3 regions of the Pseudoalteromonas sp. JC3 genome follow, and region 1 is predicted to be linked to each of the others. Evidence: predicted binding sites of a transcription regulator. Region 1 holds the regulator's gene; each other region holds the start of a gene.
What was found. The regulator sigma-54, encoded in region 1, starts transcription at its own class of promoters, with help from an activator protein. The targets are predictions, from matches to a motif close to GTTGGCACGNNNNTNGNNT.

Region 2: a site for sigma-54 is predicted at 4,354-4,372, ahead of QSH61_RS14540 (DUF3192 domain-containing protein). Genes of this name have one in related genera too.
Region 3: a site for sigma-54 is predicted at 7,093-7,111, ahead of QSH61_RS14430 (P-II family nitrogen regulator). Genes of this name have one in related genera too.

The regions. Positions count from the first base shown of each region.
Region 1 covers NZ_CP127855.1:413,802-424,522, forward strand. Annotated here, with positions in the region: gene mgtE (magnesium transporter) at 1-616, opposite strand, end outside; gene QSH61_RS01720 (HPr family phosphocarrier protein) at 966-1,235, opposite strand; gene rapZ (RNase adapter RapZ) at 1,236-2,102, opposite strand; gene ptsN (PTS IIA-like nitrogen regulatory protein PtsN) at 2,095-2,553, opposite strand; gene hpf (ribosome hibernation promoting factor) at 2,555-2,842, opposite strand; gene QSH61_RS01740 (RNA polymerase factor sigma-54) at 2,872-4,371, opposite strand; gene lptB (LPS export ABC transporter ATP-binding protein) at 4,418-5,143, opposite strand; gene lptA (lipopolysaccharide transport periplasmic protein LptA) at 5,143-5,685, opposite strand; gene lptC (LPS export ABC transporter periplasmic protein LptC) at 5,675-6,229, opposite strand; gene kdsC (3-deoxy-manno-octulosonate-8-phosphatase KdsC) at 6,226-6,777, opposite strand; gene QSH61_RS01765 (KpsF/GutQ family sugar-phosphate isomerase) at 6,777-7,748, opposite strand; gene QSH61_RS01770 (calcium/sodium antiporter) at 7,758-8,717, opposite strand; gene QSH61_RS01775 (ATP-binding cassette domain-containing protein) at 8,892-9,692, shown strand; gene mlaE (lipid asymmetry maintenance ABC transporter permease subunit MlaE) at 9,695-10,474, shown strand; gene mlaD (outer membrane lipid asymmetry maintenance protein MlaD) at 10,487-10,721, shown strand, end outside.
Region 2 covers NZ_CP127855.1:3,357,097-3,367,817, forward strand. Annotated here, with positions in the region: gene QSH61_RS14515 (GNAT family N-acetyltransferase) at 1-226, shown strand, start outside; gene QSH61_RS14520 (1-acyl-sn-glycerol-3-phosphate acyltransferase) at 278-1,372, opposite strand; gene QSH61_RS14525 (SO_0444 family Cu/Zn efflux transporter) at 1,540-2,814, opposite strand; gene zntR (Zn(2+)-responsive transcriptional regulator) at 2,807-3,214, opposite strand; gene QSH61_RS14535 (D-2-hydroxyacid dehydrogenase) at 3,306-4,253, shown strand; gene QSH61_RS14540 (DUF3192 domain-containing protein) at 4,452-4,832, shown strand; gene QSH61_RS14545 (GGDEF domain-containing response regulator) at 4,901-5,803, opposite strand; gene QSH61_RS14550 (hybrid sensor histidine kinase/response regulator) at 5,813-9,508, opposite strand; gene QSH61_RS14555 (PhoH family protein) at 9,577-10,721, opposite strand, start outside.
Region 3 covers NZ_CP127855.1:3,329,457-3,340,177, reverse strand. Annotated here, with positions in the region: gene mdh (malate dehydrogenase) at 1-584, shown strand, start outside; gene serA (phosphoglycerate dehydrogenase) at 648-1,877, opposite strand; gene rpiA (ribose-5-phosphate isomerase RpiA) at 1,889-2,542, opposite strand; gene QSH61_RS14450 (5-formyltetrahydrofolate cyclo-ligase) at 2,647-3,276, opposite strand; gene QSH61_RS14445 (hypothetical protein) at 3,273-3,806, opposite strand; gene QSH61_RS14440 (S10 family peptidase) at 3,946-5,457, opposite strand; gene QSH61_RS14435 (GGDEF domain-containing response regulator) at 5,734-6,963, shown strand; gene QSH61_RS14430 (P-II family nitrogen regulator) at 7,153-7,491, shown strand; gene QSH61_RS14425 (ammonium transporter AmtB) at 7,505-8,734, shown strand; gene mrcB (penicillin-binding protein 1B) at 8,896-10,721, shown strand, end outside.

The sequences.
Region 1 (10,721 bases):
AATCTCGAACCATACTGTCAGGAGACTTAGTTAATAAGGTATTGACTGGTAAGGCACCCAAGAAACAGTTGTCTTTATCGACAACATATAGCTCATCTGTGCCGTCTGGCAATTCGCCTTTAAGGCGTAGATATCTAAATACAACTTCTAAGGTAACATCGGGTCGAATAGTGACCGTGTCGGTGCTCATTAGCGCACCGGCAGAGTGTTCCTTGTAGGACAAAGCTTGTGTCGCACGTTCTCTATCTTGGCTATCCATCGCACCGATAACGTCTTGGTAGACGGTATCAGGCAGGCTTCTTAGGACATCACCAAGGTCATCGTCGTCCATGTCTTCTGTAGCGGCGGCAATTAGCTCCGGCTCCATCTGGGCGATGATCCCAAGTCTTACGTCCTCTGACAGTTCCTCTAAGACATCCCCTTGGATATCTGGGTCAACAAGCTGCCACAGCATAGAGCGAACTTTATGAGGGGATGATTCTAAAAGCAGTGCAGTGTCACAAGGTGCTGTTTCTGCGAGCATACGCCTAACTTGAACAAACTGACCACTGTTTAAGGCGTTAGTTACCTTTTGGAGTTGTTCCAGTGTGTAGTCTTGTTCAAATACTTCAGGCATAGGCATCCTTTTTGATATTAATGGTGGCTAACGTGACTAAGTTAACCCTATTCATTTATTTTATCGCAGAAATCAATTTCTTAATTTGAATTTTATTCGTGTTGTTTCTGCTGGTGGGTTGCTATCGTTAATACACGTTAAAGGTGTACGCAACGATAAAGTAGGATTTTCCGGCAACTAGCTTTATTGCACGAAAGAAACCTAAATTGGTATTACAGTGTAACTCAGTTTATTAGGAACTACCAAGGTTTACGCTTAATTATGAGAGACTTATTAGACCACTTTGGTTACGGAGGAGGGGGAGATTAGCAGGGAGTAAATGAATCAGGCCTTATTGTTTTACTGACGATTACTCGGATTCATTAAACTTATTTTCTATCAGTCCGCCAATGGCGTCTAGTGCATACTGAGCATCAGGACCTTCACAAACCACTCGGACTTCTTTCCCTTGGCTGCTTTCAAGTAACAACAGCGCTAGTACGCTGTCAGCAGCAGCACTTTTGTCTCCTTGATATAAGGTCACGTCGGCATCAAATTGGGTTGCTAATTGCGCAAGAACCGTCGCTGCTCGAGCGTGCAGGCCGAGTTTGTTTTGGATTAAAAACGTATCTTCTAACATTTAACCCTCTTGCTCTCGGTGACGAATTTTGACGTTGGGATGGGTTTTAGCAAAACGTTCACCAATGGTTTGCGCTAAGTATACCGAGCGATGTTGCCCACCTGTACATCCTATTGCGATCGTTAGATAACTGCGATTGTTACGCTCTAAGTGTGGTAACCAAGTTTGTACGAAGGTTTGGATCTGCCAAGTAAACTTTTGCACGATGCTGTGACTCGACAAATAGTCTTTAACTGGCTGATCTAAGCCAGTTAGCGGCTTAAGCTCAGGCTCCCAATGTGGGTTGGGTAAAAAGCGCGCATCAAAAACGTAATCCGCTTGTTTTGGGATGCCGTGTTTAAAGCCGAAAGATTCAAAGGTAATAATGAGTTGTTTGTCTTTTTTACCTAAGATTTTTTCGCGGATATCTTCTGCAAGTTGATGAACGCTCAGGCCTGTAGTATCAATGAGAAAATCGGCGCGAGTGATCAGCACGTCTAACAATTCCCGTTCTTTCTTTATCGCAACATCTAATGGAAGATTATGCAGTGAAAGAGGGTGCAAACGTCGTGTTTCTGAGAAGCGCTTTATCAGGGTTTGATCGTCACTGTCTAAATAAAACAGGGTAGGTTTGGCAAAGCCTGGTAAGTATTCAAGAATGTCATTAAACTCGTCCTGTTCTTTAGGTAAGTTTCTAACATCAATACTGACTGCAATTTTATTATAATTGTCCGAAACACTGCGGACTAAAGACGGCAGCAAATTGACTGGAATGTTATCCACACAATAGTAGCCTAAGTCTTCCAATACTCGAAGCGCTACAGATTTACCAGAGCCTGAGCGGCCACTGATAATGATAAGCTCGAGTCCTTTTTCTTCATCACTCATCAAGTTCACCTTGGATCACTGCATATAACTCATCATCACTTTTTGCTTGCCTAAGCATTTTGCAAAAAGACTTGTCTTTGAGTGTATCAGCAATCGCCGCTAAGGTCTTCAGGTGTTGTTGATTATCACCTTCAGGTACGATGAACGCGACAAAAATATCGACAGGCTGCTTATCTATGGCTTCAAACTGGATCCCTTGCTCGCTGACAAGCACCATTGCAAGGATTTTATCCAAACCTTCAAGTCGACCATGGGGAATGGCAATGCCTTTACCGATCCCTGTGCTGCCTAATTTCTCTCGCGCCATTAAGGCGTCCAAGATAGCATGCTGACTGGTATTTGGAATTTGGCTATGAGCCAGTTCGCTGATGTATTCTAAAATACGTTTTTTGCTATTAAAAAGGACCGCAGCTTTACTGCAGTCCTTGTTCACTAATTCACTTAATTTCATCTTAGTGTCGAGTGAGCTTCTCTTTGTGTTTAATAACTTGACGATCTAGCTTGTCGATAAGGCCATCAATTGCGGCATACATATCTTGATGCTCTGTTGATGCAAATAGCTCGCCGCCGTTTACGTGTAATGTTGCTTCTGCTTTTTGTACTAGTTTCTCGACATCAAGGATCACATGCACATTATTGATATGATCAAAGTGCCTTTCTAGCTTCGCAAACTTGTTGGTGACATAGTCTCTTAATGAGTCAGTAATTTCTACATGGCGACCAGTTAGATTTAGTTGCATAAGCATTTTTCCTTCTTGGGTTTTACGTCTTATATCAAGCTTTTACGCTGATTTGACGGTGGAATGGCTAGGGATTCACGATATTTTGCAATCGTACGTCTCGCTACCTTAATTCCTTGCTCAGCTAAGATATCTGCAATTTTGCTGTCACTCAATGGCTTCGCGGTATTCTCTGCAGCTATCAGCTTTTTGATAAGTGCTCTAATTGCTGTAGAAGAGCACTCACCTCCATTTTCCGTACTTACATGGCTAGAGAAGAAATACTTCAGCTCAAATATTCCCCGAGGTGTATGCATGTATTTTTGTGTTGTCACACGGGAAATTGTGGACTCATGCATCTCAACCATTTCAGCAACATCATTTAGCACCATAGGGCGCATTGCTTCGGGGCCATGTTCAAAGAATGCCTGTTGTTGTTGCACAATGCAATTGGTAACTTTTAATAAAGTATCATTTCGGCTTTCTAAGCTTTTAATAAACCACTTTGCTTCTTGTAAATGTGAGCGAATAAACTGACTATCCGTACTGGATTTCGCCGTTCTAGACATCGCAGCGTAATGGTCATTTACTCTTATTTTAGGCATAGCATCAGGATTTAGCTCTACGACCCAACGACCTTTTACTTTTTTCACCGATACGTCAGGGATCACATATTCAGGCTCTTCATGAATAATGCTTGCCGCAGGCTTTGGGTTAAGGCTATGTATTAACGTCATGACCTCTTTGAGATCGGCTTCTTTAAGGCGCGTTTTCTTAGCCAAAGTTCGATAGTCACGGCTGGCAAGCAAGTCGATATGCTCTGTCAGGATCATTTTTGTTTCGGCAATCCATGGGGTATCTGGGGCGAATTGGTTGAGCTGAATGCATAAGCATTCTTGTAAACTACGCGCTGCGATACCGACAGGGTCAAAAAGCTGAATGCGTTTGAGTACGGCTTCGACTTCATCTAGCTCAATAGGCTCTTCGCTATTCTCGTCATTAATGCTTTCTAAAATGTCTTCGCAAGACAGTGTTAGAATGCCTGACAGGTCGACCGCTTCAATAATCGCAATCGCAATAGCTCTATCTGTTGGACTAAATGGTGTCAGTTCGAGTTGCCACATGAGATAATCGTGGAGAGATTCAGAGGTTTCCCCTTGATAAACATTATCGTCATCGGGAAGTGGACCTGAGCTTGCAGCAGGCGCTGCACTCATATACTCGTCCCAAGTGACATCCATGGCAAGGTCATCGCTCACAGTGTCTTTGCTCATGGCGGTATCTGAGTCTATCTCATAGTCACTAACCTGCGTTTCATCGGCTGAATCTTGATTGTCGTCAGCACGGCTCTTTTCTTGGCTGTGTTGGTCAGCGTTTTCGCCGTCAGTATTATCACCTTCTTCCACTTCCAACAATGGATTGCTGTCTAATGCTTCTTGTATTTCTTGTTGCAGATCCAATGTACTAAGCTGCAGCAAGCGAATGGCTTGTTGCAGTTGCGGAGTCATTGTAAGTTGCTGCCCCATGCGCAGCTGTAATGATTGCCTCATGTATCTCTAACAATCCTTTTTAACAGTTATTAATACTACGTCTTAACTATAGCTTGAATTGTTCGCCTAGGTAGACATCTCTTACGGTTTGATCTGCCAAAACATGTTCTGGCGTGCCTGCAGCGATTAACTCACCATGTGAAACGATGTAGGCCTTTTCACATACGTCCAGTGTTTCTCTAACGTTATGATCGGTGATAAGCACACCGATACCACGGTTTTTTAGGTGCTCTATGATTGTCTTTATATCTAACACCGAAATAGGATCAACACCAGCAAAAGGTTCATCTAACAGGATAAACTTAGGGTTTGCGGCTAAAGCGCGAGCAATTTCGACTCGTCTTCTTTCGCCTCCCGACAATGCCATGCCCTGTGAGTCGCGAATGTGTTGAATATTAAACTCATCCAGTAACTCGTTTAGTTCAGCTTCTCTTTCAACTTTAGATAAGTCTTTTCGAGTTTCTAAAATCGCCATCAAATTTTGATAGACCGTGAGTTTTCTAAAGATTGAAGACTCTTGCGGTAGATAGCCAATACCAAGTCGTGCACGGCTGTGCATCGGTAACAAAGTGATATCTTCGTCATCAATCTGAATATAGCCTTTGTCGCTTGGTACTAACCCTACAATCATGTAGAACGTAGTGGTTTTACCTGCACCATTTGGTCCTAATAAGCCTACAATACTGCCAGCCTGAACACTTAAACCAACATTTTTGACGACCTGACGACCTTTATAACTCTTTGCTAGACCAGTTGCTTTGAGCTCGCTCATTAATTGTTACCTTCTTCCTGCGCTTTTTTCTCTTTAGCGTCTTTTTTGTCATCAACAGGAACAAGGATGGTTCTTACTCGAGAGTCTTCTTGGTCTGAGCGCTCAGCGCTGATCAATTGCTTTTCAATGTCATAGGTGATGACTTGAGCATTGATTTTTTGCCCAGTTTGATTGATTTCAGCATCACCAGAAATCACTAGGGTTCCCTTCGCTACGTCGTAACGGATTTCATTTGCTTTGGCTTCTAGCAAGTTGCCATCGGGTTGACGTTCGCTAAAAGTGGCAGGGCTGCCAGTTGCCACAAGCAGTTGCTTGTTAATGCCAAGTTCCGCGCGACGGTGGACCTCTAGGCGATCGGCATTTATCTTTCTGTTGCCATGAATAATAACAACATTCTGTTCAAAAATACCGATGTTGCTTTGCAGTTGAGCTTGCTGACGGCCAGCATCAATAATGACTTCATTTTGTTCTGCAGCAATTGCTAGAGTAGAACTTGCAAGCAAGCCGATGAAAACTAGTTTGTTAATGATTTTACTGGTCATAATAAATTGTCTTTGTGTGGTTGATGAGTTCGATCACTTGCTTTTGTAGATCCGCATGCAGTCCTTTACCTGTGATCCTAAGACTAGGACCGTTGATAACGACAGGGTGTTCCGACTTCATCAATTTTTGCTTAATTTCAACTCTTACATTATCGGCATTGATATCCGTGATCATGGCGTTAGGCGTTAAATTCTTTGCCAACACATTGCCCTCTAATATCAAGGTGTTGTTTTCGTATAGGGTTGCTTCTAATGCGCTTATTTGCCAATTCTGTTCACCGTTATATAAGGTGAAAATGGGCTTTTCAAAGTGACTAAAGCCAAGATCTTGATACAACTCCATCTTATCAGCAGTTACCTGATAGTTTAATAAGCCATTTTCACTATAGGTCGTTTGCTGAAGCGTGGTTGCAACATAATCGGGTTTAGCTAACGGTTCATCTTCTTTTGCTGGATCCGCCTCTGATGGATTAAACATGGGCGACCACATCCATACCATTAAAGAAGCGAAAACAATGAGTAAGATGACACGCAATACGGTCATGTACTTGATCCTTTGGAAGTCAATAAGTGATTTTGGCTGAGCATTAGAAGATCAGTTAGTTCTCTCACGGCACCAAAGCCACCTGGCATCAAGGTCGTGTAATGGGCGATATGTTTAACAAGAGGATGTGCATCATTGACGGCAACGGCAAAACCAACTCGTTCCATTACGGGTAGATCTGGGCCATCATCACCAATATATGCAATTTCGTCATCATTAAGATTGAGCTTAGTCTTCAGTTCATCATATGCCACTAACTTGTTTTCTTGACCTTGGTAAATATAAGTTACATTTAAACTAGTCATGCGTTGCTGAACTATTTGTGAATGTCTACCTGTGATAACGGCGACTTCGATACCACTATCAATCAAGGCCTTAATACCAAACCCGTCTTTGGTATTAAATGCTTTCAGTTCTTCACCATTGTTACCAAGGTATATACGGCCATCTGAGAATACGCCATCAATATCGCAAATTAATAATTTGATTTGTTTTGCTTTTTCCCAAGCTTCAGTTGAAATCGTCTGATATAAATCTTCAAATTGCATTACAGCACCCCCGCTCTAAGTAAATCTTGCGTATTCAAGGCGCCAACCGGAATGTTGTTTTCGTTCACCACAATCAAGCCGTTAATCCGTTTGGTTTCCATAATATTGAGTACCTCAGCTGCGAGCATATCGGCGCGTGCCGTCGTACTTTTAGCCGTCATCACTTGCGTGATTGGGGTGGTGTGAATATCGACCTTTTGTTCGATAATACGGCGCAAGTCACCATCGGTAAAAATACCTTGCAATTGCGAGCTTTCATCTACGATTGCCGTCATACCTAAACTTTTTGCGGACATTTCAAATAAAGCTTCTTTGACTGTGCAGTGACTATTGACCATAGGGATTGCATCCCCTTGATGCATGACATCAGCAACGGTTAGCAGTAGACGTCTTCCCAAACTACCACCAGGGTGGGAAAGTGCAAAATCATCAGCCGTAAAGCCTCTGGCTTCAAGTAGCGCAACCGCGAGCGCATCACCCATCACTAGCGTAGCTGTGGTGCTTGCCGTGGGTGCAAGTCCTAATGGACAGGCTTCTTTTGATACTTTAACACAAAGGTGAACCGTCGCATTACGAGCCATCGTAGAGCTTGGGTTGCCTGTCATGGAAATAACGGGGGCCCCTAAGCGCTTAATTACAGGTAGGATTGAGATCACCTCTTGGGTTTCCCCTGAGTTGGAGATCATCAGTACCACATCATCTTTGGTGATCATACCTAAGTCGCCGTGACTTGCTTCACCTGGATGAACAAAAAATGCGGGGCTGCCAGTACTTGCGAGTGTCGCTGCGATTTTGTTACCGATGTGGCCGGACTTACCCATGCCAATCACGATGATGCGACCTTGACAGCCAAACATAATTTCACAGGCTTTTACAAATTGCTGATCAACAAACTGTTGCACTTCTTCTATTGCTGCAAGTTCGGTAGCAAAAACTTGATTTGCAGAATCAATAAATGGGTTCGTTGTCACAAGGCTTCCTTAAATGATGTAGTAAATATAACCGACGAAGCTTGCGACAAGTATGCCACCTTCCAAGCGGTTGATGCGGCGCTGACCTGTTAAGCTGAGGCTCATTAGGATAAGCAGCAGTGTCGCGCCAAGCATAATAAATATATCACGTGACGCAATATTGGCGTCGAGGACGGATGGGTTAATGATCCCAGCAATGGATAGCACGGCCAATATATTAAAGATGTTCGAACCAATAATATTGCCAAGCGCTAGATCGTCCTCCTTCTTTAGTACACCAGCAACACAAGCAGCAAGCTCGGGTAAACTAGTACCAACGGCGATAATGGTTAATCCTATTAGCAGGTCACTCATGCCAAAATATTTGGCGATATCAACCGCAGCGCCAACGAGATAGTCCGCGCTAATAGGCAGTAAAATCATACCCACGATTAACCAGAAAACAGCTTTTTGAGTTGGAATATTATTTGGCACTTCTTCACAGGCTTCACTGACAAATGGGTCATCATTATCTCCACCACCACGCTTGGTGATAATGATAAGTGCAAGAAGAAAAGCGGCGAAACCGACTAATAACAAAACACCTTCTACGAAACTAAAGTGGTTATCACTAACGATATACCAAGCTGCCAATGAAACGACGACTAACAGCGGCATTTCGCGGCGCAAAATACCAGAGCCAACGGAGAGTGGCCTTAATAACGCGGTGAGACCCAAAACGAGTAAGATATTGGCGATGTTAGAACCTATGGCATTGCCCACGGCGGTGTCTGTTTTATCTGCAAGAGCGGCTTGCGCAGCAACCATCATTTCTGGTGCTGAAGAACCCATGGCCACGATAGTTAAACCAACAATTAATGTTGGTACACCAAAGTTTCGTGCAAGAGCGGCCGCACCAAAAACAAAGCGGTCAGCACTCCAAACCAGTGCAATAAAGCCAAGAATGAGAATAACAAACGATAAAACCATGAACCTCTAGCCAATAGGATTAAAATTTCGATAGATACTACCAAAAGCGCTCTGGAAAGTATAAGCAAACCGTTACATTTCACTACTTACAAAATTTTACCAAAACGATTTTCCATCTTGTTTGAAAAAAAAGTATCATACTTGGATGAATATAGTCTGGATCTGGAGAGCGACTTGTCGCAGTCAATTGTAGAAATCAAGGATGTAACCTTCTCTCGGGGTGAAAGGATCATCTACAAAAACATGAGCTTTTCCGTACCAAAAGGCAAAATTACCGCAATAATGGGGCCGAGCGGCATTGGTAAAACCACCATGCTGCGTTTAATCGGTGGTCAGCTTAAGCCTGATAGCGGTGATATTCTTTTTGCTGGAAACAGTATCCCTAACATGTCACGAGCAGCTTTGTATCAAGCTCGAACGCGCATGAGTATGTTATTTCAAAGCGGTGCTTTGTTTACCGATATGAGCGTGTTTGACAATGTGGCATTTCCTCTACGCGAGCATACCGAGTTATCTGAAGAACTAATCCGTTTAGTGGTGCTAATGAAGCTTCAAGCGGTTGGTCTTCGTGGTGCAAAAGATTTAATGCCGGCAGAGCTCTCTGGCGGTATGGCAAGACGTGCGGCTTTAGCGCGTTCTATCGCACTTGATCCTGAATTAATTATGTACGATGAACCGTTTGCAGGTCAGGACCCAATCTCCATGGGTGTTCTAGTTCGCTTGATTAAGTCGCTTAATGAAGTGTTGGGATTATCGTCGCTGATAGTTACCCATGATGTCACCGAAGTACTGAGCATTGCTGACCACGTCGTTATTATTGCTGAACAAGGTGTGATTGGTACGGGAACCCCTGAACAGATGCTTGAACACGAATCGCCATTAGTGCAGCAGTTCTTACAAGGCCTTGCGGATGGTCCTGTGCCATTCCACTTTAAAGCGCCAGATTATCAGCAAGCGCTGTTGCAAGGAGAGTGAGTATGGTCGACTTTTTACAAAAACTAGGCCACAAAACCCTCAGCCGTTTTGCCGCACTTGGCCGTGCCACAACAATGCTTTTTGGGGCGCTATGTAGCTTACCTAATTTCCGAAAAGGCACGCCGCTGTTGATAAAGCAACTTTACATGGTTGGTCATCAATCATTGTTGATTATCATGGTGTCTGGTTTATTTATCGGCATGGTATTGGCATTACAAGGCTATACCGTGTTAGTTGGGTATGGCGCTGAAGATAGCCTTGGACCTTTGGTTGCTTTGAGTTTACTTAGAGAGCTGGGCCCTGTGGTAACCGCACTCTTATTTGCAGGACGTGCAGGCAGTGCGTTAACTGCAGAAATCGGTTTGATGAAGGCAACGGAGCAATTATCTAGTTTAGAAATGATGGCGATAGACCCGCTTAAGCGCGTGGTTGCCCCTCGTTTTTGGGCCGGTTTTATTAGTATGCCGTTACTCGCACTGATATTCTCTGCGATCGCTATTTTAGGCGCACACTTGGTGGGTGTTGATTGGTTAGGCGTAGATTCAGGTAGCTTCTGGTCAATTATGCAATCGCAAGTGTCGTTTCAACAAGACATCTTAAATGGTCTTATTAAGAGTTTCGTATTTGCACTATTAGTAACTTGGATCGCGCTATACAAAGGCTATGACTGTATTCCTACTTCAGAAGGAATAAGTAAAGCGACGACAGAGACGGTAGTACATTCTTCACTGGCTGTACTTGGCTTTGACTTTGTATTAACAGCGGTTATGTTCTCAAGTTAAAAGGTTTTAAAAATGAATACACGGAAAATAGAAATTTTAGTTGGGTTGTTCGTGGCATTGGGCATTGCTGCATTTGTTATGTTGGCGCTAAAGGTGGCTAACTCAGGCTTAAGCGGCAACGGTGAAACTTACACTTTGCATGCTAAGTTCGAAAATATAGGTTCGTTGAAAACTCGTGCCCCAATTAAGGTGGGTGGGGTTGTGATTGGCCGTGTTGATGGAATTCACATCCATCCACAAGAGTTCG
Region 2 (10,721 bases), 1.4 Mb from region 1:
AGCTTCTTGGGGCAAAGGGTTTGCAACAGAGGCCGCACAACATCTTATTCCAGACCTAATAGCAGTAAATCCTACTTTGACACACTTGAGCGCTATCGCTGAAGAAGAGAACCTTGGCTCCATCAATATTATGAAAAAACTTGGGATGAGCTATGTGAAAAAAGGGCTTCACAAAGATATTTTAGGAGATATGGAAGTCGTTTATTATCATAAAGTTCTTAATTAACCGAACAAAAGCGCAACCACTTAACACCACGGTTGCGCATGCTCACTACTATTAAATGCCTTTGCGACGCAGTGGTTCGGCATACATGCTCAACACCAATTGCTTCAGCTCTTCCGGTACAGACTCTAGTTTAGAGATAAAGTCCTCTTTATCTTCTGGACTAACTTGCGCATCATCGCCTGCTGCTAGGTGATTGGTTGAATGCAGATAGTATAAATCTAAAATCTGTTTATCAATGACATTCGCCAGCTCATCTGGGTTTTCAACATCCGCAGTGATAGGGTCGCCAAATGCGATATGCACATGGCCTTTATCTGAACTAAAGCCCTCAACAATGCTAGCAATGTCTTCGCCTTGTGCTTTCACATATTGGCCAAACTGCTTTTTATGGTATAGCTCTTTAGCCTTAGCAACCGCGCATGGCTCATATTGATAGGAGATGGCAACGGGCACTATCCTGAGCTGCTTTACATATTCTGAAAAATCTAGCTTCTGTTTGCGGCCATTGAGCTGTAGCATTTTTAACAGTGCCGGATCGGTTTGATCCACTCCATCCTTCGCACGCCCCTCTTTTTGCGCAATCCAAATGGAGTTACCTTCACTTAATGAGTCAGAAATATAGGCTGAAAGCTGGGTTAATGCTTTTAGCATTTCTTTCGGCGCCTTTGCCGAGCGTTTTACAATAAAACTCTTATTAAGGCGCATAAGCTCAGTGATATAAGGTACTTGCAGTAAGTTATCACCAATAGCGATACGCACCGTGCGCATATCTTGCTGATGCAAGCCCCAGTTAACAAGTGCAGGGTCTAATACGATGTCACGGTGATTTGAAATAAATAAATACGAGGTATTCGAGTCTAATGTTTCAAGGCCAGAATAAGTCACTTTAGACGTCGTTTTATTGATTAAAATTTGCAGATAGTACGCCACTTCATCTTGTACTTGTTCAATCGTACAAAAATCTCCCCACTTCTTTTTTAGTTTCATTCTTACGAGTGGGCGTGCAATAGCAGGCCAAGCATTTAACCAAGCTGGCAGGTTATATTTGGCGATCACATCAATGAATTGATCATCACCTAGTAGACGTGCCAGTGCTGGCACTACTTCATCATCATTATACGGTCTAATGTCAGCGTATTTATCCACTCTACTTCTCAAATTGTCGGATTAACGAATACTGGAACGCATTCTATCGTGTCAAATAAACAGACGCTAAGCATTTCATGTCTGACCACCAAGGCGATATACCAAGTTGGAACATTAAATGCTTAAGCGTCATGCAATTGTAATACGGTAAAAAGTACCACAATAGTTTATCTTCTAACAACTTTACCTAATTTGAGTATAGCTAATCTTAGTAAGAGTGCTGCTAATAATGCGCCCATCGATACTGTTAACCAATGTGGTAGCACTTCGTGTTCTTCACCTATCATCGGCGTTACAACAAAACCATAAGTATTGACTAAGTAATCAGTTAAATAGCCAAAGATAAGTGCAACCCCGATGACACCGCCCAAGTAGGCAAACACGGCACGACGCCCTAACTCTTTACCAACTACCCCAATTGTGGCGATGTTAGTTGCAGGGCCTGCGAGCATAAACACCAATACTGCACCGGGTGACACACCTGCCATTAATAAACCCGCAGCGATTGGAGTTGAAGCGGTCGCACAAATATACATTGGGATACTGATAAGAATAACCACTAGCATGGCGATAATACCGTCGCCCCACTGAGATAAGAAAGACTCAGGCACAAAGGTTTGCACTAACGCTGCAAAGAATAAACCGATAAGTAGCCAAACTGCGGTGTCGGACAGTAATTGATTACAGCTGAACTTAACAGCTTCCATAATTTTGCCAAAAGCCCCTTGATTTTTAGGCTTAGGAGCTGGCTCACAACAGCTTGTCGTGGCTGATGAAGAATCGCAACAACTGGTTACGGTAGGCTCCGTAGTATCACAACAAGACATATTCGTCCCTACCATTGCTAATTGCGGGCTTGCAGGCGCACAGCAGCTTGAGCTTACTTTTGCGGTTTCCACTTTAGCGCTGGCGCAACAGCTATCATGGCTGTGATGCTTTTCAGCAGGCTTTGGCTCTGAGTGATGATTAGCGTCACAACAACCGCTAGTCGCGCTTGGTTCCTCTGAGGTATTAAGGTGCTTTAGTGGCACAGGCTTATCATCTTTCTCACTGCCAACGAGTAACCCGGCCGCAATTGCGCTAACCACAGCCGCAATTGGCCTAATTATCGCCATAAAAGGACCAAGTAGTACATAAGAAACTGAGATAGAGTCCACTCCAGTTTCAGGCGTTGAGACTAAAAATGCGGTTGTCGCACTTTTCGAGCTCCCCGCTCTTCTCAGTCCCACCGCAGCAGGAATAACGCCGCAAGAGCACAGTGGCATAGGCGCCCCAATCAGCGCTGCCTTTATCGTTGTCCAAAATCCTTCTTTTCCTAAGTGCTTTTGCAATAAATCTTTTGGAATAAATACATTAAGTAACCCAGCCAATATTAGGCCAAGCAGTAACCACGGGGCAGATACTAAAAATAGCTGCCAAAAATTTACTATCAGTTCATTCATCGATAGCCTCCAAGGCCGTTAAAATCGAGCAGCTCACTGCCGCTTCCTTACCGCCGCAGCATTGCTCTGCTAGCGTCGATAATGATTGTTCAAATTTTTGTAACTCAGCGATCCGCGCTCTCACTAAATCCCGTTTAGTGATAGTCAGCGTTTTCACTTCTTCGCAACTGTGCTGATGCTTTTCAAACTTTATCTTCAGCAAGTCTTGCACTTCTTTGAGGCTAAACCCTACTTCCTTCGCGCGAAGAATAAAGCGCATTTGCTTTTCACTTTGCTCATCAAACAACCGATACCCGCCCTCGCTCCTTGTGCAAGGGTGTAGAAGATCGTTTGCTTCATAATACCTTAACGTGTCAGTTGATACGTTAAGCCGCTTTGCCAGCTCACCAATCTTTACCACTTTACACTCCCAAGTCCTGAAGATTATCCTAGTCGACATCACAAGTATAAACCTTAGAGTTAACTCCAAAGTCAAGAAAAGGATAAAAATAATGCAAATCGTGGTATTAGACGCTAAAACCCTTGCAGGAACCGATCTTTCCCCCATTGCCAAACTAGGCACATTAACGTCTTACGACACCACACCCAGTGAGGACATCATCACACGCTGTAAAGATGCAGCAGTCATCATCACCAATAAAGTACAGTTAACTGAACAAACAATCGCGGCGTTACCGCAATTACGCCTGATTTGTGTTGCGGCCACAGGCGTCAACAACATCGATTTGGCAGCCGCAAAAGCCCATCAAATTGCGGTGGCTAATGTGGCTGGTTATTCGACCCCTTCTGTCGTGCAGCACACCTTTACTATGCTTGGTAACTTAATGACAAATATTCATCGTTACCAGCAAGACTGCCGTGCAGGGCTTTGGCAGCAAAGTGATATGTTTTGTCGCTTGGACTACAGCATCAACGAAATTGCAGGCAAAAACTTTGTGATCGTAGGCCATGGAACGTTAGGAGAAGCCGTTGCAAAAGTCGCACAAGCATTTGGAGCTCAGGTAATTGTTGCCGAACGTAGGGGCGTAACTGAGGTTAGAGCAGGACGAATGGCTTTTGAAGAAGCACTGCAGATTGCGGATATTGTATCGATTCACTGCCCGCTTACCGCTGAAACAGAAAACCTGATTTCGAGAGCTGAATTCGCTCTACTTCCAAATCATGCTTATCTTATCAACACCGCGAGAGGCGGAATAGTCAATGAGCAAGCGCTGGTGGATGCGCTAACTAACAAGCAAATAGCTGGTGCTGCTGTGGATGTCCTCACTCAAGAGCCGGCCCAAGCAAGCAACCCACTTGTTCAATACCAAGGGGAAAACTTGCTTTTAACACCGCATACGGCATGGGCAAGTAAAGAAGCCATCGAACGTTTAGTCGGCGAAATTGCCATTAATATTGAAAGTTTTGTGGCAGGCACAACGAGAAACCGAGTGGTCTAGATTATTGTTTTAGTGAGTGATATCGCTAAAAGTTAGTGAAAACCATCAACCACAAACTGATTAAAAAACAACAACAAACTGATATTTATAAACTTTATTAGTTGGCAAAGAGTTTGCAACTCTTGTGATAATTCAAGCAAAAAATAAATGGCTGTTTGCATTACTTGCTCAGCAACAAAATTAAAAAGGAAAACAACAATGAAAAAATTAATGTTAGTGGCTGCGCTTAGCTCTACTCTATTATCAGGCTGTATCGTTGCTGTATCCGACGGTGAAGTAGAACACGGTTGGGCTTCTGAATACAACTCGTCTAACTGGGAACATAAACAGCGTAAAAATCGTGAAAAGATTGCTAACCTTGAAATGGGCGCGTCTTACTCATCAGTAAAAGACATGTTTGCAACTCCTGACTTTAGCGAGTTGGTGTCAAAAGACGGCGACAACTATCAAGTGCTGTACTATGCAACCAACAGCAAACACTCAGACGGCAAAGTAACAAAAGATGAGTGCACGCCATTGGTATTCAAAAACAACCAACTGGTTGGCTTTGGCGACAACGCACTAAAGCAAATTCAGTAAGACTTTATCGCACCAAGGATGGTGAATAATGCGGATATGCTTTAGCCCCCGCATATGGCTTTATATATTTATAACACTTTAATAAAAACCGTACTTTGCTGTTTTTGTGCAACGGCAAGTGCGCTATCGGCCATTTTGATCAGCTCACCGAGCTCATTACTACAGTGATTTTCAATATGAACTGCACCAATGCTAACGCTCACATGCGCACATATGGGTGAGGCAATATGGGGGATTTTTAACGCGTTAACCGAGTCGTGCAACGCTTCTGCTATTTCATTAATTATGTCGATATTATGCTGAGTTAGCACCAACGCAAAACGGGTACCGTCAAAACGGCCAATAAATAAAGAACGTCGGGTTGCGGCTTCTTCTAGCGCTTTGGCTACCTTAAATAAGCAGTCATCACCATGCATATAGCCATAATGCTCATTAAACGTTTTAAAATAGTCCACCTCAACCAGCATTACGGTAAACCCACTGCCATCAGCTTTTGCGCTCTCTAAAGCTGATTTCATCGCTTCATCTAGATACCTGCGATTGGGCAACTCTGTTAAACCATCGATAGAGGCTAGCTTTTCTAGCAGATCATTTTTCTTTTTTATTGCTAAATGGTTTTTGATTCTGGCTTTTACAATCAAAGGGTTAAAGGGTTTAGTAATATAATCCACAGCCCCTAACTCCAAACCTCGTGCTTCATCTTTAAAGCTCACACTACCGGAGATCACGACAACGGGAATACCGTAAGTGCTCGCATCCTTTTTCAGGCACTCTAAAACAGCAAAGCCAGCGCCGTCAGCCATTAACACATCTAAAATAATAAGATCTGGTTTGCTTACTTTTAGTTCATCAATACATAACTTAGCGTCAGTGCTATGGGATAACCGATGGCCGTCACCTAATGTATTACTTAGGACCATCTTATTTATTGGGTCATCATCAATAATAAAAATGTGCTCAGCTTGCTGCATCTTATGACGCTACCTTTTTAGCTCGATAAAGCACACCACCTGTGAAAGTGCATTTGTTAACACATCCAAGTCAGTGCGATTTGTTATTGTTGTGATCGTTTTGCTTTGCGTTTCAAGGTCTTTTGCAACTTTCGCCAGTCGCTTAAAACCCAGACCAGCAGCTGCGCCCTTAATTCCGTGTGCTAACTCGAATAATGCTGAACCTTGCTCTATTTCAGCAACCTGTTCTAGGTAATCATGGCAAAGTTTAGCAAATTTATCTAACATTGTTTGCAAAAACGTTTCATTTTGCATCATTTGTGATAAAGCAAACTCATAATCGAAAAAGATTTCTTCTGTTTTATCTGACTGGAAAATATTACTTGCCAATGCCTTGCACGCCTGTGTGCTATTGATCGGCTTTACCAAATAATCATTCATACCAACGGCTGTGGCTTTCGCCCGCTCTTCTTTGCTTGCATTGGCGGTCAAGGCGATAACGGGAAGCTCAGTTTCAGACCACACGGCTCTGATCTGCTTGGTCGCTTGATAGCCATCAATATTTGGCATATGGATATCCATCAGGATGATATCGGGTTGCAGTGAGCGACAAACTTCCTCAATATGTTCGGCGCTTTGGAGCCCTACGGTAGAAATACCATTCTGCTTCAACATATTTTCAGTAATATCTAAATTTAAGTTGTTATCGTCGACCACCAAGCAAAGTGCACCGGCAACCTGCATACACACGTTGTCGACGGTTTGCGTCATATGGGCAAATTCAGCAAGCCAAGTATAAGCTGATTGGTAAAACACACTTTGATTAAGCGCAATATGGTTACTTTGCTCAGGAAACTCCCCTTCACAATGCAGTAGTAATGCGGTATTTCCAGGTAGCGTATAAGCGGGGTCAAGTGCTGCTTCTGGTGGAATAACAACAATAGACTTGTCGAGCTGAGCATGCATCCCGTGCAATCGCTCAACAGATAAAGGTTCCGCAAGACCTGCAAAATAGCTTGGTAAGCTATGTGCTTCGGTGGTGAGACAGTAAACTTCTTTGTGACTATCCACAACTGGACAAGCGCCTTTATCTAGCACCAATTCGAAGAAAAAGCAGCTTCCTTCGTTCGGGGTTGAGTTAACCGCAATATCGCCACCTAAGAGTGCAACTTCTTGCTTCACAATCGCAAGCCCCAAACCAATGCCTTCGTGACGACGTGTGAAGCTTTCATCACCTTGGGTAAATGCATCAAAAAGGTGTTCAATTTCTTGCGATTTGATCCCAACGCCAGTGTCCCAAACAGCAAACTTTATGGTTTGTTTTGCAGCTCTATCATTAGTTAACGTTACTTTCAGACCCACCTTACCATGGTTGGTATACTTTACGGCGTTACCAAGTAGGTTTACTAAGATTTGCTTTACTTTATCTTCATCACTGTAAAGGTAAGGCCAAACTTGAGGGTCGACCTGTAACTCAAACTCCAAGCCTTTTTGTATACATAAAGGCTTAATCAGTGATTCTATCGTGGTAAATACATGGCAGGTTTGAAATGTCTCGTATTGAATTGTGCCTTGATGACTTTCTACTTTGGCAAACTCTAAAATACTGTTGAGCATGGTAAGCAGCTCGTTTGCAGCCCCAGAAAGCTGCTGCAATTTTTTACTCTGAACTCGAGTCAGCGCCTCACTTTTGATCATATCCGCCAGACCTAATATGGCATTAATTGGCGTTCTAATTTCATGGCTGATATTCGCGATAAAGCGGCTTTTGGCAAGCGTTGCGCGCTCAGCATCTTGCTTCGCTAACAGCAGACCAGTGATATTTTGAATATGGATCACGTAATACTTAGGGCGCTTATTTTTATCCCAAACTAAAGAAATACTCAATTGTAACCAGCGGTGCTTACCCGACTGTGAAATCATGTGCTCAACGACTTTCTTTTGCTCTTTTAATAGCCCAGCCAAGACAGGCTTCAGCTCTTGCCAGTTTTGTTCATCAAACAAGCGTTCCAGCTGCTTTTCTCCGGTATTCTTATCAAGTGATAAGTAACGTTTGGCAGCCTTGTTCATCTCCAAAATTTTACCGCTGATCGCAGCTAGAATAACGCCATTAGGTGCAAACTCAGTCGCTGCCCTAAAGTTTTCTTCAGAGTCTCTTAGGGCATTATATGCCTCTTGTGCGGCAGTAATATCTCTCGCAACCCCCAAACAACCGATGAGCTTTCCAGTTTCCGATTTCAATGGCGTGATAGTCAAAAAGTAGGTATTTGCCCCAAGGACAAAATTAGTTGCCACTTGTTCTTGCGAGCGCTCCATCGCCGCTTCTTGCTCAAGTAAAATGGTTAATCCAGATGTCACTTCAGGTTGTGTTTTCGCAACTAAATCCGACTTATCAACCCCCATAAACTCTTCAAACGCGCGATTACAGCCTATGAATGAACCGTCTATATTTTTGAAATAGATAATATCGGGCACAGAGTCAAGCACTGCATTTAGCAAAGCAGCTTGACGCTCTTTTGCCTCAAAGCTTTGCTTTAATGCCTGTTGTTTACGCTTAATTTCGTCGTCTAGTTCTTGATTATGTTGCTTAAGGGCATGCATTAAGCGCGATTTTTGCTCCACCACCTGTTTGATTTGTATAAACCAAGGTTGCCATTCTGAGGGGATAGGATAGTTTAAAGTGGCTTGTGGTGTATGCTCTTGCAAAGATAGATAATTCACAAAATGCTTTAGAGGTCGGACAAATACTTGTCCGCTTAACCATACAATAGTCACAAAGGTAAAAAGAATAAAAAACAGTAATAGTGCAAGTTCGAGCAAGATCTCCCGCTGTAGCGGAGCGGCAAACTGCTCATAGCTTTCATGATAGTTTAAACTAATAGGCTCTTTGGCGGGTTTTGCAATAAAGTGCAGTCCGTACTGCCAAGGTGCTGATGAGTTTACAAGCCCATCGTGGTCGTGATCATAGCGTTCCCCCGCGATAATCTCATCACTTTGGTTTTTAAATTCCATCGTACCGTCTAAGGAGCCGATGTTTAACAACCACCTATCAATAATATCGCTATCATAGATCATCAATACATGAGCGTTATCCACCGTTGATAGTTTCTTGCCGAGCGCAAACATTTGTCTATCGAAAAACTTCACGGGTGGACCAACGACTATATTGCCCAAGCTAAAGTCGGGTTCGAACTTACCTTGAACTAACCGGGTGATGAAATGGCTGCTTGACGCATCTCGACGCTTAACATACGCAAAACCATCATCTTCTATGTATGCGACCGCATACAATCCACCTTGCAATGCGAGTGCGGCATCAAAAGCGGTATTAAGCGATAATACGGTTTGCCATCGTTTAGTGGCAAAAAGCGCTTCACTGACTTGCCCACGACCAACAATCTCTCCACCATTGTTTGGTAACGCATGATAATAATGTTCAGGGTGTTGCTCTATATCTTCTAACCACTCTGGTGGCTTTTGAAAAGAAATGGGCTGCGCTAGGTTAACGGCGATACTATCAAGAACGACATGTGCAGCATAAAACTCTTGTTTCAGCTGCTGAGAAACATATTCATACTGACCAAAACGTACTTTGTACTGGCGTTCGAGTTTAATTTGATAGAGATGGTAAGCTAAGACGAGGACAAGTAGGATGGGTATTATTACCGCCACTAAAATTCCCTTTCGGTAACTTTTTAGTGGTAAAAATTCTTTTGTCGCATCCATTTACTGGCTCGTTCCCGTTTGCACACAGTGTTAGCAAAAGAGTAACGAGCCAGTCGGCTCAAGGCAAGTTATAAATTTTCTTCAGCAAAACTTGCCAAGCGGCTTCGTACTACACCGTTTAAGTTAATGGTAGCACTACCTTCAAAGTCTTTAAAGCGCTCGACAATATAGGTTAACCCTGATGTCACAGGGGTGAGATAATTACTATCAATTTGGGCGAGGTTTCCCGTACAAATCAATTTAGTCCCTTCACCGCAGCGAGTGATGATGGTTTTTAACTGTGATGCCGTTAAGTTTTGGCTCTCATCTAAAATAACGACCGCATTTTGAATACTTCGGCCACGCATAAAATTCACCGATTTGAACTGAATGTTCGCCTTTTCCATAATATAGTTTCGGCTAGTCACTGGGCTTTCATCGTGTTTGTGAAGCACTTCTAAGGTATCTGTGATTGCCGCAAGCCAAGGGGCCATTTTCTCTTCTTCCGTGCCGGGTAAAAAGCCGATGCTTTCTGCAATTTCAGGCGTATTTCGCGTCACAATTACCTTATCGTAAATTCCTTTTTCGATGATCATTTCAAGCGCACTGGCAAGCGCCAATAAGGTTTTTCCGCACCCCGCAGGTCCTGTTAATATCACCAGCTCAATGTCAGTATCAAGTAATGCATCCAGCGCCATACCTTGGTTGATATTCTTCGGTTTCACTCCCCATGCTTGACGGTGCATCAAACGTTCAACGCCTAAGTCTTTTAATCGAATGTGCTCAGAATCGTATCCCACAACCCGAGCTGCGAAGTGATTAGTATCATCTATCAGATACTCATTACAGAACACATCTGGTACGAGTGATTTTGGCACATCATGAACCGTGTATCGCCCTTCCTGCTGCGTTTGACACTCACCAACATTTTGCCAAAAATCGCCTTCAACCTTTTTAAAGCCACTGGTTAAAAGCGCAATGTCGTCAATCAGCTGATCGGTACGATAATCTTCAACATACTTGAGTCCAGCGCCTTTCGCTTTCAGTCTCATATTGATGTCTTTGGTAACCAGCACCACTTTTTTGTCGCTGTACTGAGTTTGCAAATGTACCGCACAATTAATAATGCGGTGATCATTTTCGTTGCCGGGTAACCCGGAGATGGAATCAGGAAACAAGTGATCGTTTACAATAATCAATTTACCTGAACAAGGCGTTCGGTGACTTTCTATCC
Region 3 (10,721 bases), 1.4 Mb from region 1:
TCACAAACCCAGTAAATGGCACGGTACCAATCGTTGCTGAAGTGTTCAAAAAAGCAGGTACTTATGATCCAGCTCGCGTATTCGGTGTAACAACCCTTGACGTTATCCGCGCTGAAACCTTCATCGCAGAGCTTAAAGGTCTAGACGTTGCTGAAGTTAAGATCCCAGTAATTGGTGGTCACTCAGGTACTACAATTCTACCTCTACTTTCTCAAGTTGAAGGTGTTGAGTTCACTGACGAAGAAGTTGCTGCACTAACGACTCGTATCCAAAACGCGGGTACTGAAGTGGTTGAAGCTAAAGCGGGTGGCGGTTCAGCTACACTTTCAATGGGTGCAGCAGCAGCACGTTTCTGCTTCTCACTAGTGAAAGGTCTACAAGGTGAAGAAGTACTTGAGTACGCATACGTTGAAGGTAACACAGGCGATGCAACATTCTTTGCACAGCCAGTTATCCTTGGTAAAAACGGTGTAGAGAAGTTACTTCCTTACGGTGAGCTAAGCGCGTTTGAGCAAAAAGCAAAAGACGACATGCTAGCGACACTTGAAAAAGACATCAAAGAAGGTGTTGATTTCATGGCGTAAGCCAGATTGATATAAAAAAACCAGTCGCCTCACAGTGACTGGTTTTTTTATGTGTGATTATTCTTAGTGAAGAATACGTGCTCTGATAGTTCCTTCAACTGCACTTAACTCTTTCAACGCCACTTCAGAGTGGTCGCTATCGACGTCGATAACCACGTAACCAATAGATTCATCCGTTTGTAGGTATTGCGCCGCAATATTGATACCGTGCTGAGCGAACGCTTGGTTGATTTGCGTTAGTACACCTGGGCGGTTTACGTGTACGTGTAATAAACGGCTTCGGTTTGATAATTCTGGTAGAGAAACCTCGGGGAAGTTGACTGCCGTGACTGTTGAACCATTATCTGAATACTTCGCCAACTTACCCGCGACTTCTACACCGATGTTTTCTTGTGCTTCTTGGGTAGAACCACCAACGTGTGGGGTTAGCAGTACATTGTCAAACTCGCGTAGTGGTGAGACGAATTCTTCATGATTAGATTTTGGCTCAACGGGGAATACATCAATAGCAGCGCCGGAAAGTTTCTTTGCCGCTAATGCTTCAGCTAAGGCGTCGATATCAACAACCGTTCCGCGTGATGCATTAATTAGGATTGCGCCTTGCTTCATCACTTCAATTTCGGCCATGCCGATAAGGTTTTTGGTCTGCGACGTTTCTGGTACATGCAAACTGACCACATCCGCTCTTTGTAGCAGTTGCGTAAGCGTGTGTAACTGGGTTGCGTTACCAAGCGTGAGCTTATCTTCGATGTCATAAAACTCGACGTTCATCCCGATATTCTCAGCCATAATGCCAAGCTGGGTGCCAATGTGACCATAACCGATAATACCCAGCGTTTTACCACGGGCTTCGTATGAACCGTCGGCAGATTTATCCCATTCACCGCGATGTGCCTTTGCGTTACGTTCAGGAACACGGCGCAGTAACAAGAGAATTTCACCTAATACGAGTTCAGCCACAGAGCGGGTGTTAGAAAATGGCGCGTTGAATACGGCGATACCGCGTTTTTTAGCGGCATCCAAATCCACTTGGTTGGTGCCGATGCAGAAACAGCCAACAGCGACCAGCTTTTCAGCCTGTTCTAATACTGCTTCCGTAAGGTGGGTACGTGAGCGGATCCCGACAAAGTGAGCATCTTTGATCCGCTCGATCAGCTCAGGCTCCGGTAAGGATGTTTTAACGTAGTCTATGTTGCTATAACCATTGCGCTTTAGTGTCTCAACGGCGCTTTGGTGCACACCTTCTAACAACAAAATTCGAATTTTATCCTTTGATAACGAAACCTTGCTCATCTGTAATCTCACTAGTTGATTTTAGGCCCTTCTGGAGTGCCTGTTATTACAACGTCAGCGCCACGCGCGGCAAATAAGCCATTAGTCACGACGCCAACAATCTGGTTAATTTTTTCTTCAAGCGCTTTTGCTGCGCTAATTTCTAGGCCATGCACATCAAGAATGACATTGCCGTTATCAGTGATAACGCCTTGGCGGTAAACCGGATCGCCACCTAATTTTAGTAACTCTCTTGCCACGTAACTACGCGCCATTGGGATCACTTCAACAGGTAGTGGAAATGCGCCTAGCGTCTCAACATGCTTTGTATTATCAACGATACAAACAAATTTCTTGGCAACGGCTGCAACGATTTTCTCGCGCGTCAGTGCTGCGCCACCGCCTTTTATCATTTCATTGGTGCTGTTGATTTCATCTGCGCCATCAACATATACCGCAAGCTCTGACACATCGTTTAGCTCGAAAACTTCAATACCAAGTGCTTTTAGCTTCTCTGTTGAAGCTTCAGAGCTTGATACTGCCCCTTTGATTTGATCCTTGATACTGCCAAGCGCATCAATAAAGTGGTTTACCGTTGAGCCTGTACCAACCCCAACAATGGTGTTTTCTTCTACATAGTTCAAAGCTGCCCATGCCGCGGCTTTTTTCATTTCATCTTGAGTCATAACGCTACACTTAGTTGTCATTGAAGTTGTATGGAGTATAACTCAATCAAAGTGTCAGCGTCATGGTCAAAAGCGCCTCAAAATGCGCTTAACTATTTGCCTGCTCAATTATTTTTTGGCCAAGTGTATAGTTGGGTTGGAGTGAGGATAGTTGGGAGCGGTACATCCCAAGCTGCTGTTGGTAAGCTCGGAACTTGCTGGCAATCATGAGCAAGGCCAACAAGTGCTGGTTTAGCTCGCTGCTCAGCGTAGTGTAACGCTAAAGTTCTATCGTAGTACCCACCGCCCATACCGAGGCGATTACCTTGCTCATCAAAAGCAACCAGAGGCATCAAAAGTAAATCCAGTGATGCAAGCGGTGCCACAGCTGAACAATCTAACTTAGGTTCCAAGATAGCATAGCGATTTGCCTTCATGGGTGAGTTTTTTTCATACTTCTGGAAGAGTAAATTTGCAGGGTTGAAGGGATGGATTACGGGTAAGAAAACCTGGTGATTTTTATCCCAAAGCGATTGAATTAAAAGGGATGTATCTAGTTCGCCATCGTTTTGAATATAGACCCCTATATTGGCATTTTTTGGGAGGTTTATTTGTTGAAAAAAATTAATGTTGAGATGTGCCGCGGCTGTCTTCTGTTGCTCTGCTGATAGCGAGTTTCTTGCGTTTCTAATCATTTTTCTCAAATCAGCACGAGTAACTTGAGATTTATTTATGTTGTTATTAGTTTTATTCATTCTAACGCGAGCCACTCAGGGAAAAACAAACTTACACCAAGCAGAATAAATAAAATAATTAATACAGCGAGCAGATAATATAGCCAAGTTTTAGATTTAGCCGGAGGGCTAGGCTCAAAGTCCAGCTCATCGAATAGCTCCTTCGTCTCCCACTCTTCGTCAGTTGTATCTTCAATTTCAGTATGAGCGGTTGGTGCTACGCGTTGCTCAAGTTCTTCTAATCGCTCTTCGATACGTATTAGACTGCTTGTGATGTAATCCAGCGCTTCAAATACGCGCTCTTGATCCGCGTTAGTTGGGGTAGCGGCTGTTTGGCTTTGTAGCTTGGCGTTGATCCCCGCGCTTGCAAGTAATTTTACCTGTTTTAGCGCTTTGGCTTTATCTGCAGGAGCAAACAAGTTCTTGCCAGCGTAAAATTGCTGGATCTTTGAGGGTGAGGTTTTCAACCTGTCTGCCATCGCGATAGCGGCGCTTTGTTGATCCTTACCGTCGGCCATGCCAACGAAGACGACTTTAAACTGCTCGTTCATGGTGCGTGCCTAAGTTGTAGAGAGATAGTATTGAGTATATCTAGATTATAGGTAACTGTAGAAGGATAAAAGGAAATTTTTACAACCCGGTGAGCATTAAGATAAGTGACCGCTTGCGCGGCCACAATGGGTTGGGAATTTAGTAAAGCGCTGACTGATCTGCTTTGGGTGTTGTTTTTAAGATAAAGTCGCGGAGATCTTCGTTCGATTTTTGTAAATCTTCATGACGCAGGTACATCATGTGCCCGGAGCGGTAACCTTTAAAGCTTAAGCGATCACGCATTTTTCCGCTCGGATCGAGTTGCCACATATTGTACTTGGCATCAAAGTAATTCGTTGCGCCATCGTAGTAGCCAGACTGGATCATCACGTTTAGGTAAGGGTTTTGTGCCATCGCTAATCGTAATTGTTCACCGACATTATTATCGCTGCTATCCCAAGGGTGAACTGAACCAAACATATTATATTTTACATCGGTTTTATAGTTGAGTTCTGTAGCGAAGTAATGATTAATCGCTGGCGTAAATGAGTGCAACCAAGAGGTCAGCTCAGGCCAATAATCAGGGCGAGAACCTGCATCTCTTTTATCAATACCAAGATAGCGTGAGTCCAACCGACCTAGGGTATAGCCACGCTCACGCAATAGCTCTTTCCAAAATGCGGCAGTAGGAATATCTAGGTTGTTTTGAGCTACAAAGCGCTCGCTTAAGCCACTATATTTAGCAACGGCCTGTGTCACACTTTGCTTTTCTTGGGCACTGATAAATGCGCCTTTGGCGAGTGCGGGAAGATACTGATCAACCGTATATTGTTCAACCTCTGCAAGTACTTCGAGTAAATCTTTATTTTGCAATTCAGAAGACAGCGCTTTGTGGTACCAAGCGGCGGCAGCGTAATACGGTAAACGGTTTGCCACTTCAACCGGACCTTCTCGTTTAATGCCGATTTCTGTAGGAGATACCAACACCACGCCATTGAGATAAAGCCACTGATTGTTTTGCATCGCGTGCGCAAGACCTGACACTCGAGTCGTGCCGTAGCTCTCACCAATCAGGTACTTAGGAGAAAGCATACGCTCATTGCGATGAATAAATGTATTGAGCCATTCGGCTAAGTACTTCACGTCCGCGTTGACGCCAAAAAACATCTTTGTTTGTTCGGCTTTACTCGGATATTTACCTTCAGCATTTTTGAGTACGCGAGAATAACCTGTGTTGACTGGGTTTACATAAACAATATCGGCAACATCTAGCACTGAATATGGGTTGTCTTTCAAGCCGTAAGGTTGCAGTGGATATCCTTCGTCATCAATTTTTAATACTCTTGGGCCAGTATAGGCAATGTGCATCCACACGGAAGCCGAGCCCGGACCACCGTTAAATGAGATCAGCAGCGGACGTTTGCTCATATCTTTGATTTTTGTGCGCTTGTAGTAGGTGTAATGCAACGTTGCAACTGCGTCGCCGTTTTCATTCCACACCGGCTGCGTGCCTGTTGTCGCGGTGTAGTTAATACGTTCACCTTTTATTTCGGCTCTATGCTCAGTTGTTATTTTATGATCTATCTCAATTGCGCGGTTGTGCTCCTCAGCTATGCTTGGTGCTGAGAGTAGGGCACAACTCATGAGCAATAGTGGTAGTAGTTTTTTCATTGCTTCCTCGGTATTGCATTAGGTATGTCTGCATTAAAGAAGTATTTCATCTGAAATTCAAAGCCGTTGAGACAAACTCAACAAAAAAAACGGCAGGTTTGAAAAATAGGCTGTTGTAACCTCGTTTATCGAAAAGTAACGAATTTGAGCCGATTTGGTTTTTTTTAGTGCAAGATTCGCGTATATTTAATACTTAATTATGTAGTAATAAAGTATTTAGCCTCGTTAAATTCTTGTTTCACTGCGCTTCTCGTTGTACTTAAGAGATCTCAATCCATGCAAAGAATTTTAATTGTTGAAGACAGTAAAGTCGTACAACAGGTATTGCGACACCTTGCTGCTCAGCATCTAGATGTCGAAATCGATTTTGCTTGGTCCCTCAAGGAAAGTAAGGACTTCTTAGCACAGCACCAATATACATTGGCGCTGGTAGATTTAACGCTGCCCGATGCGATGGACGCAGAGGTCGTGCAGCTCACGCTTAGCCACAAAATACCCACCGTGGTGTTGACCTCAAAAATAGATGAATATAGCCGCCAGCAAATGCTTGAAATGGGTGTGGTGGATTATGTGATTAAAGATAACCGCGATTCATACCTATACGCGGTCAAGTTAGCATCTAGACTATTGAGAAACCAAGGTTGCAAGGCGCTGATCGCCGATGATTCTGTGATCAGTCGCGCGGTAATGAAGCAGATGCTTGAAAAGCAATTATTTACAGTGCTTGAGGCGCAAGATGGCGAACAGGCATTGGAGATGTTGCTATCTGACCATGAAATTAAGCTACTGCTGACGGACTTTGCGATGCCGACGATGGATGGCTTTGAGTTGGTAAAATCCGTTCGTAATAGTCGTGGACGAGATGAGTTGGCGATTATTGGTCTGTCTGGCGCAGGAAGTCATGGTTTGTCAGCAAAGTTTATCAAATACGGCGCCAATGACTTTTTGGCAAAACCTTTTATGAGTGAAGAGTTTCATTGTCGTATCATGCAGACGATGGAACAGCTCAATTTGATCGCAGAAATCAAAGAATATGCGCATCGAGACTATTTAACAGGGCTTTATAACCGCCGCTATTTTTGTCAGCAAGCAGAGCGTTTAATCAAGAACAAACCGAGCCAGCATATATTGGCATTGTTAGACCTCGATCACTTTAAGTCTATTAATGATCAATATGGCCATGAAAGCGGTGATGATGTACTTAAACAAGTTGCTGATTTACTGCGTAGTGCATTTGGTCACTACATTGTCGCACGTATCGGTGGGGAAGAGTTTGCTTTGCTTATTCCAAGCTCAGATATGAAGATGGCAAAGCACATGCTAGAAGACTTTAGAGAGCGCCTTGCACAGCAAGCATTCAAAATTCCTGAGGGTAAGCATTATTGCACCATCAGTATTGGCCTCGCGGCTTGCCAATCAAAGAGTTTAAGCGAAGTAATGCGCAAGGCAGATAAGGCGCTCTACAAAGCGAAGGACAAACAACGAAATTGCGTTATCGCGCATTAGCTTTTCGTTATTTGGGTGTTTATGCACCAATTCAGTTCAGACTTAATATCAATGCACCTAGATGGTGCATTTTTTATGCGTGAAATTCCACCTCTCACTTTAATTCATTGTTAATTAAGGAATAAAAAATTTGGCATAAAGGTTGGATTACTGCATACAACAGGATCAACTGTCCTAAGGGGACTCAGCATGAAAATGATAAGTGCAATAATAAAACCATTTAAGCTTGATGAGGTACGTGAAGCGTTAGCCGATCTAGGGATTGAAGGTATGACGGTTGTTGACGTTAAAGGGTTTGGACGTCAGCGCGGTCATACCGAACTGTATCGCGGTGCAGAATATCAAGTCGATTTCATTCCAAAAATAAAAATAGAAATTGCGACATTAAGCGAAAACACCGAGCGCGTTGTGGAAACGGTTACAAAGGCTGCGTTCACTGGAAAAATTGGTGACGGAAAAATCTTTGTTTACGACTTAGACCAAGTTGTTCGGATCCGTACCGGCGAACTTGATGAAGAAGCCATTTAAGGGGAGCCGAACAATGGAAAATACAATAATAGAACTAAAATTTTCATTAAATACCTTTTACTTTTTGATCTCTGGTGTCTTAGTTATGTGGATGGCTGCCGGATTCGCTATGCTTGAAGCGGGATTAGTACGCTCAAAAAATACCACTGAAATCCTTACCAAGAACGTCGCACTGTACGCCATTGCTTGTACTATGTATCTGCTTATTGGTTACAACATCATGTATGTCGATAATGCCGAAGGTGGGGTTTTACCAAGTCTCGGTGCGCTCATTGGCAGTGCAGCTGATGATGCCGACCATGCACTGCAATCCGACTTTTTCTTCCAAGTGGTATTTGTTGCAACGGCTATGTCAATTGTCTCTGGCGCTGTTGCCGAGCGTATGAAATTGTGGGCGTTTTTAGCATTTTGTGTGGTGTTAACTGGTTTTATCTACCCGTTAGAAGGCTATTGGACGTGGGGCGGTGGTTTCTTATCTGAGCTTGGCTTTGTTGACTTTGCCGGTTCAGCCATTGTGCATGGTGCCGGTGCTGCTGCGGCACTAGCGGGTGTTCTGTTACTTGGTGCGCGCAAAGGAAAATATGGCAAAAATGGTGAGATTTACCCAATTCCTGGTTCCAACATGCCACTGGCTACACTAGGCACCTTTATTTTGTGGATGGGATGGTTTGGCTTTAACGGTGGCTCTCAACTGTTCCTTGCCGACAAAGAAAATGCCATCGCGGTCAGCCAAATCATGCTAAATACCAATGCGGCGGCGGCGGCAGGTGCGGTTGCTGCACTGTTGGTGTGTAAATTAATGTGGGGCAAGGCGGATTTAACTATGGTACTTAATGGTGCACTAGCAGGTTTAGTGACCATCACCGCTGAGCCTGCCTCTCCAACACCTGTATTAGCGCTTATTCTCGGTGCCATAGGCGGTGCATTGGTGGTGTTTAGTATCGTTGCACTAGATAAGGCAAAAATTGATGATCCTGTCGGTGCTATCTCTGTTCACGGTATATGTGGTGCGCTAGGTGTGATGATGGTGCCATTTTCAAACTCAGACGCTACTTTCCAAGGTCAGGCTGTGGGACTTATCACTATTTTAGGTTTTGTTTTCATTGCTTCTTATATTGTTTGGAGTGTATTGAAAGCGAGCATGGGGATCCGCGTTGGCGAAGAAGAAGAACTAAGCGGTATGGATCAACATGATTGCGGCGTAGATGCCTATCCCGAGTTCGTGACAGTTCGCGGACAATAATACCAATTTGGCTCTCAGTCAATATTGTAAAGTTCTCGTTGTCTAAACAAAGTGAGTCCAACAGGGCTCACTTTTCTTTATATATATTATTCTACTTTCAGCAGTTGTTAATTTAGGTTACCCTACCATCTTGCGATTCATTTTTTAGTTTTACTTGGGTCATGACGGATAAAAAGAAACGAAAACCTGCCAACAAATCAAACGTCAAAGCGAACACTTCGCGTAAAAACAATACCCAGCAAAACGGTTCTAAGATGCAAAGAGTTAAAAGCCGTGTACTGAGCACGTTGTGGTCTTTCTTTTGGAAAGGGACTATTGCGGCGATATTCCTTGTTGCAATCTATATCATCTACTTAGACGCCAAAATAAGCCGGCAGTTTGAGGGCAATAAGTGGGAACTTCCCGTTCAGGTTTATGCCAGATCGATGCAGTTTTTCCCCGATCAATTCCTTAATGAGGATGAAGTGCTGTGGGAGCTGAAGCGGCTTAACTATTCTCGTGTAAATCGTATCAGCCGTACCGGTCAATATATCGTTCAAGGTCGCACAATCACCATCCATCGTCGCGCGTTCGAATTCTACGATGGCCCAGAAGTGGCGCGTATTTTTACGCTTAATTTTGCTGGTAAAAAGCTTGCCAATATTGTTGATAATCAAGGTCGGCGCTTAGCCGGCGCTCGCTTAGAGCCGGTGCAGATTGCTCGGATCGGCAATGAATCGCGCCAAGACCGAGAGTTTGTTCCGTTCGATAAATTCCCTAATATTTTAAAAGAAACACTGCTGGTGGTAGAAGATCGAGACTTTTACGAACATCATGGTGTTTCTGCGCTGTCTATTTTGCGTGCGCTGTATGCCAACATCAAAGCGGGGCGAACTGTGCAAGGTGGCAGTACGCTTACGCAACAGCTCGCAAAGAACTTTTATCTCACCAGAGATCGCACCTTAATCCGCAAGGTGAATGAAGCATTCATCGCATTGATTTTAGATTTCCGTTATAGCAAAGATGAAATCCTTGAAGCCTATTTAAACGAAGTGTTTTTGGGACAAGCCTATAATCAAGGCGTTCATGGTATGGGGCTTGCGGCCGATTTTTATTTTGGTAAACCAGTGGACGAGCTTGAGTTTGACCAAGTCGCTATGTTAGTTGCAATGGTTAAAGGACCGTCTTTTTATAACCCAAGACGATATCCTGAGCGGGTAATGGAAAGGCGCGATTTAGTCTTAAGGTTGATGGTGGAAAATGGCCTCATCACAACCCCTGAGTATCGCGCGGCGCTCTCTAGGCCGATTGATGTACAGCCTTTAAAAGCGAGCCGTATGCAGTCTTATCCTGGATATTTGGAGTTGGTGAATCGCGAGTTAAAGAAACTGGTGCCTGATGATGACATTGTCGACTCTGGAATTCGGATTTTTACTTACCTAGATTTACAAAAGCAAACGGCGATGGAAGATGCTGTTAAAAAGGGCTTACCTTACTTAGAGCGCCGTTTCAAAACGGAAGAGCTAGAAACCGCGATGCTGTCAGTTAATGTTGAAAAAGCGGGCGTATCGGCGTTAGTTGCTGGTCGCCAGTTGAAGTTTTCAGGTTTTAATCGGGTATTAGACACCGAGCGCAATATAGGTTCACTGGTTAAACCCGCTATTTATTTGAGCGCTTTGTCGAATCCAAACTACCATTTGGGTATGCTACTTGATGACAGTCCACTCGAAGTGACTGACGGTTCAGGTAAAGTTTGGTCTCCAGAGAACTTTGATCATAAATTCAGAGGCCAAGTACCAATGTTTGAAGCGTTCAGCAATAGTATCAATATTCCAGCAGTAAACCTTGGCTTGGATGTGGGTGTGAATCGAGTCGCGCAAACTTTGAATGACCTTGGTGTTTCTAAGTCGATTCCACTTTATCCTTCTTTATTGTTGGGCGCGTTAGAGTTATCCAGTTTTGATGTTGCACAGGCGTACACCACACTTGCTGCAGATGGTAAGCAGAG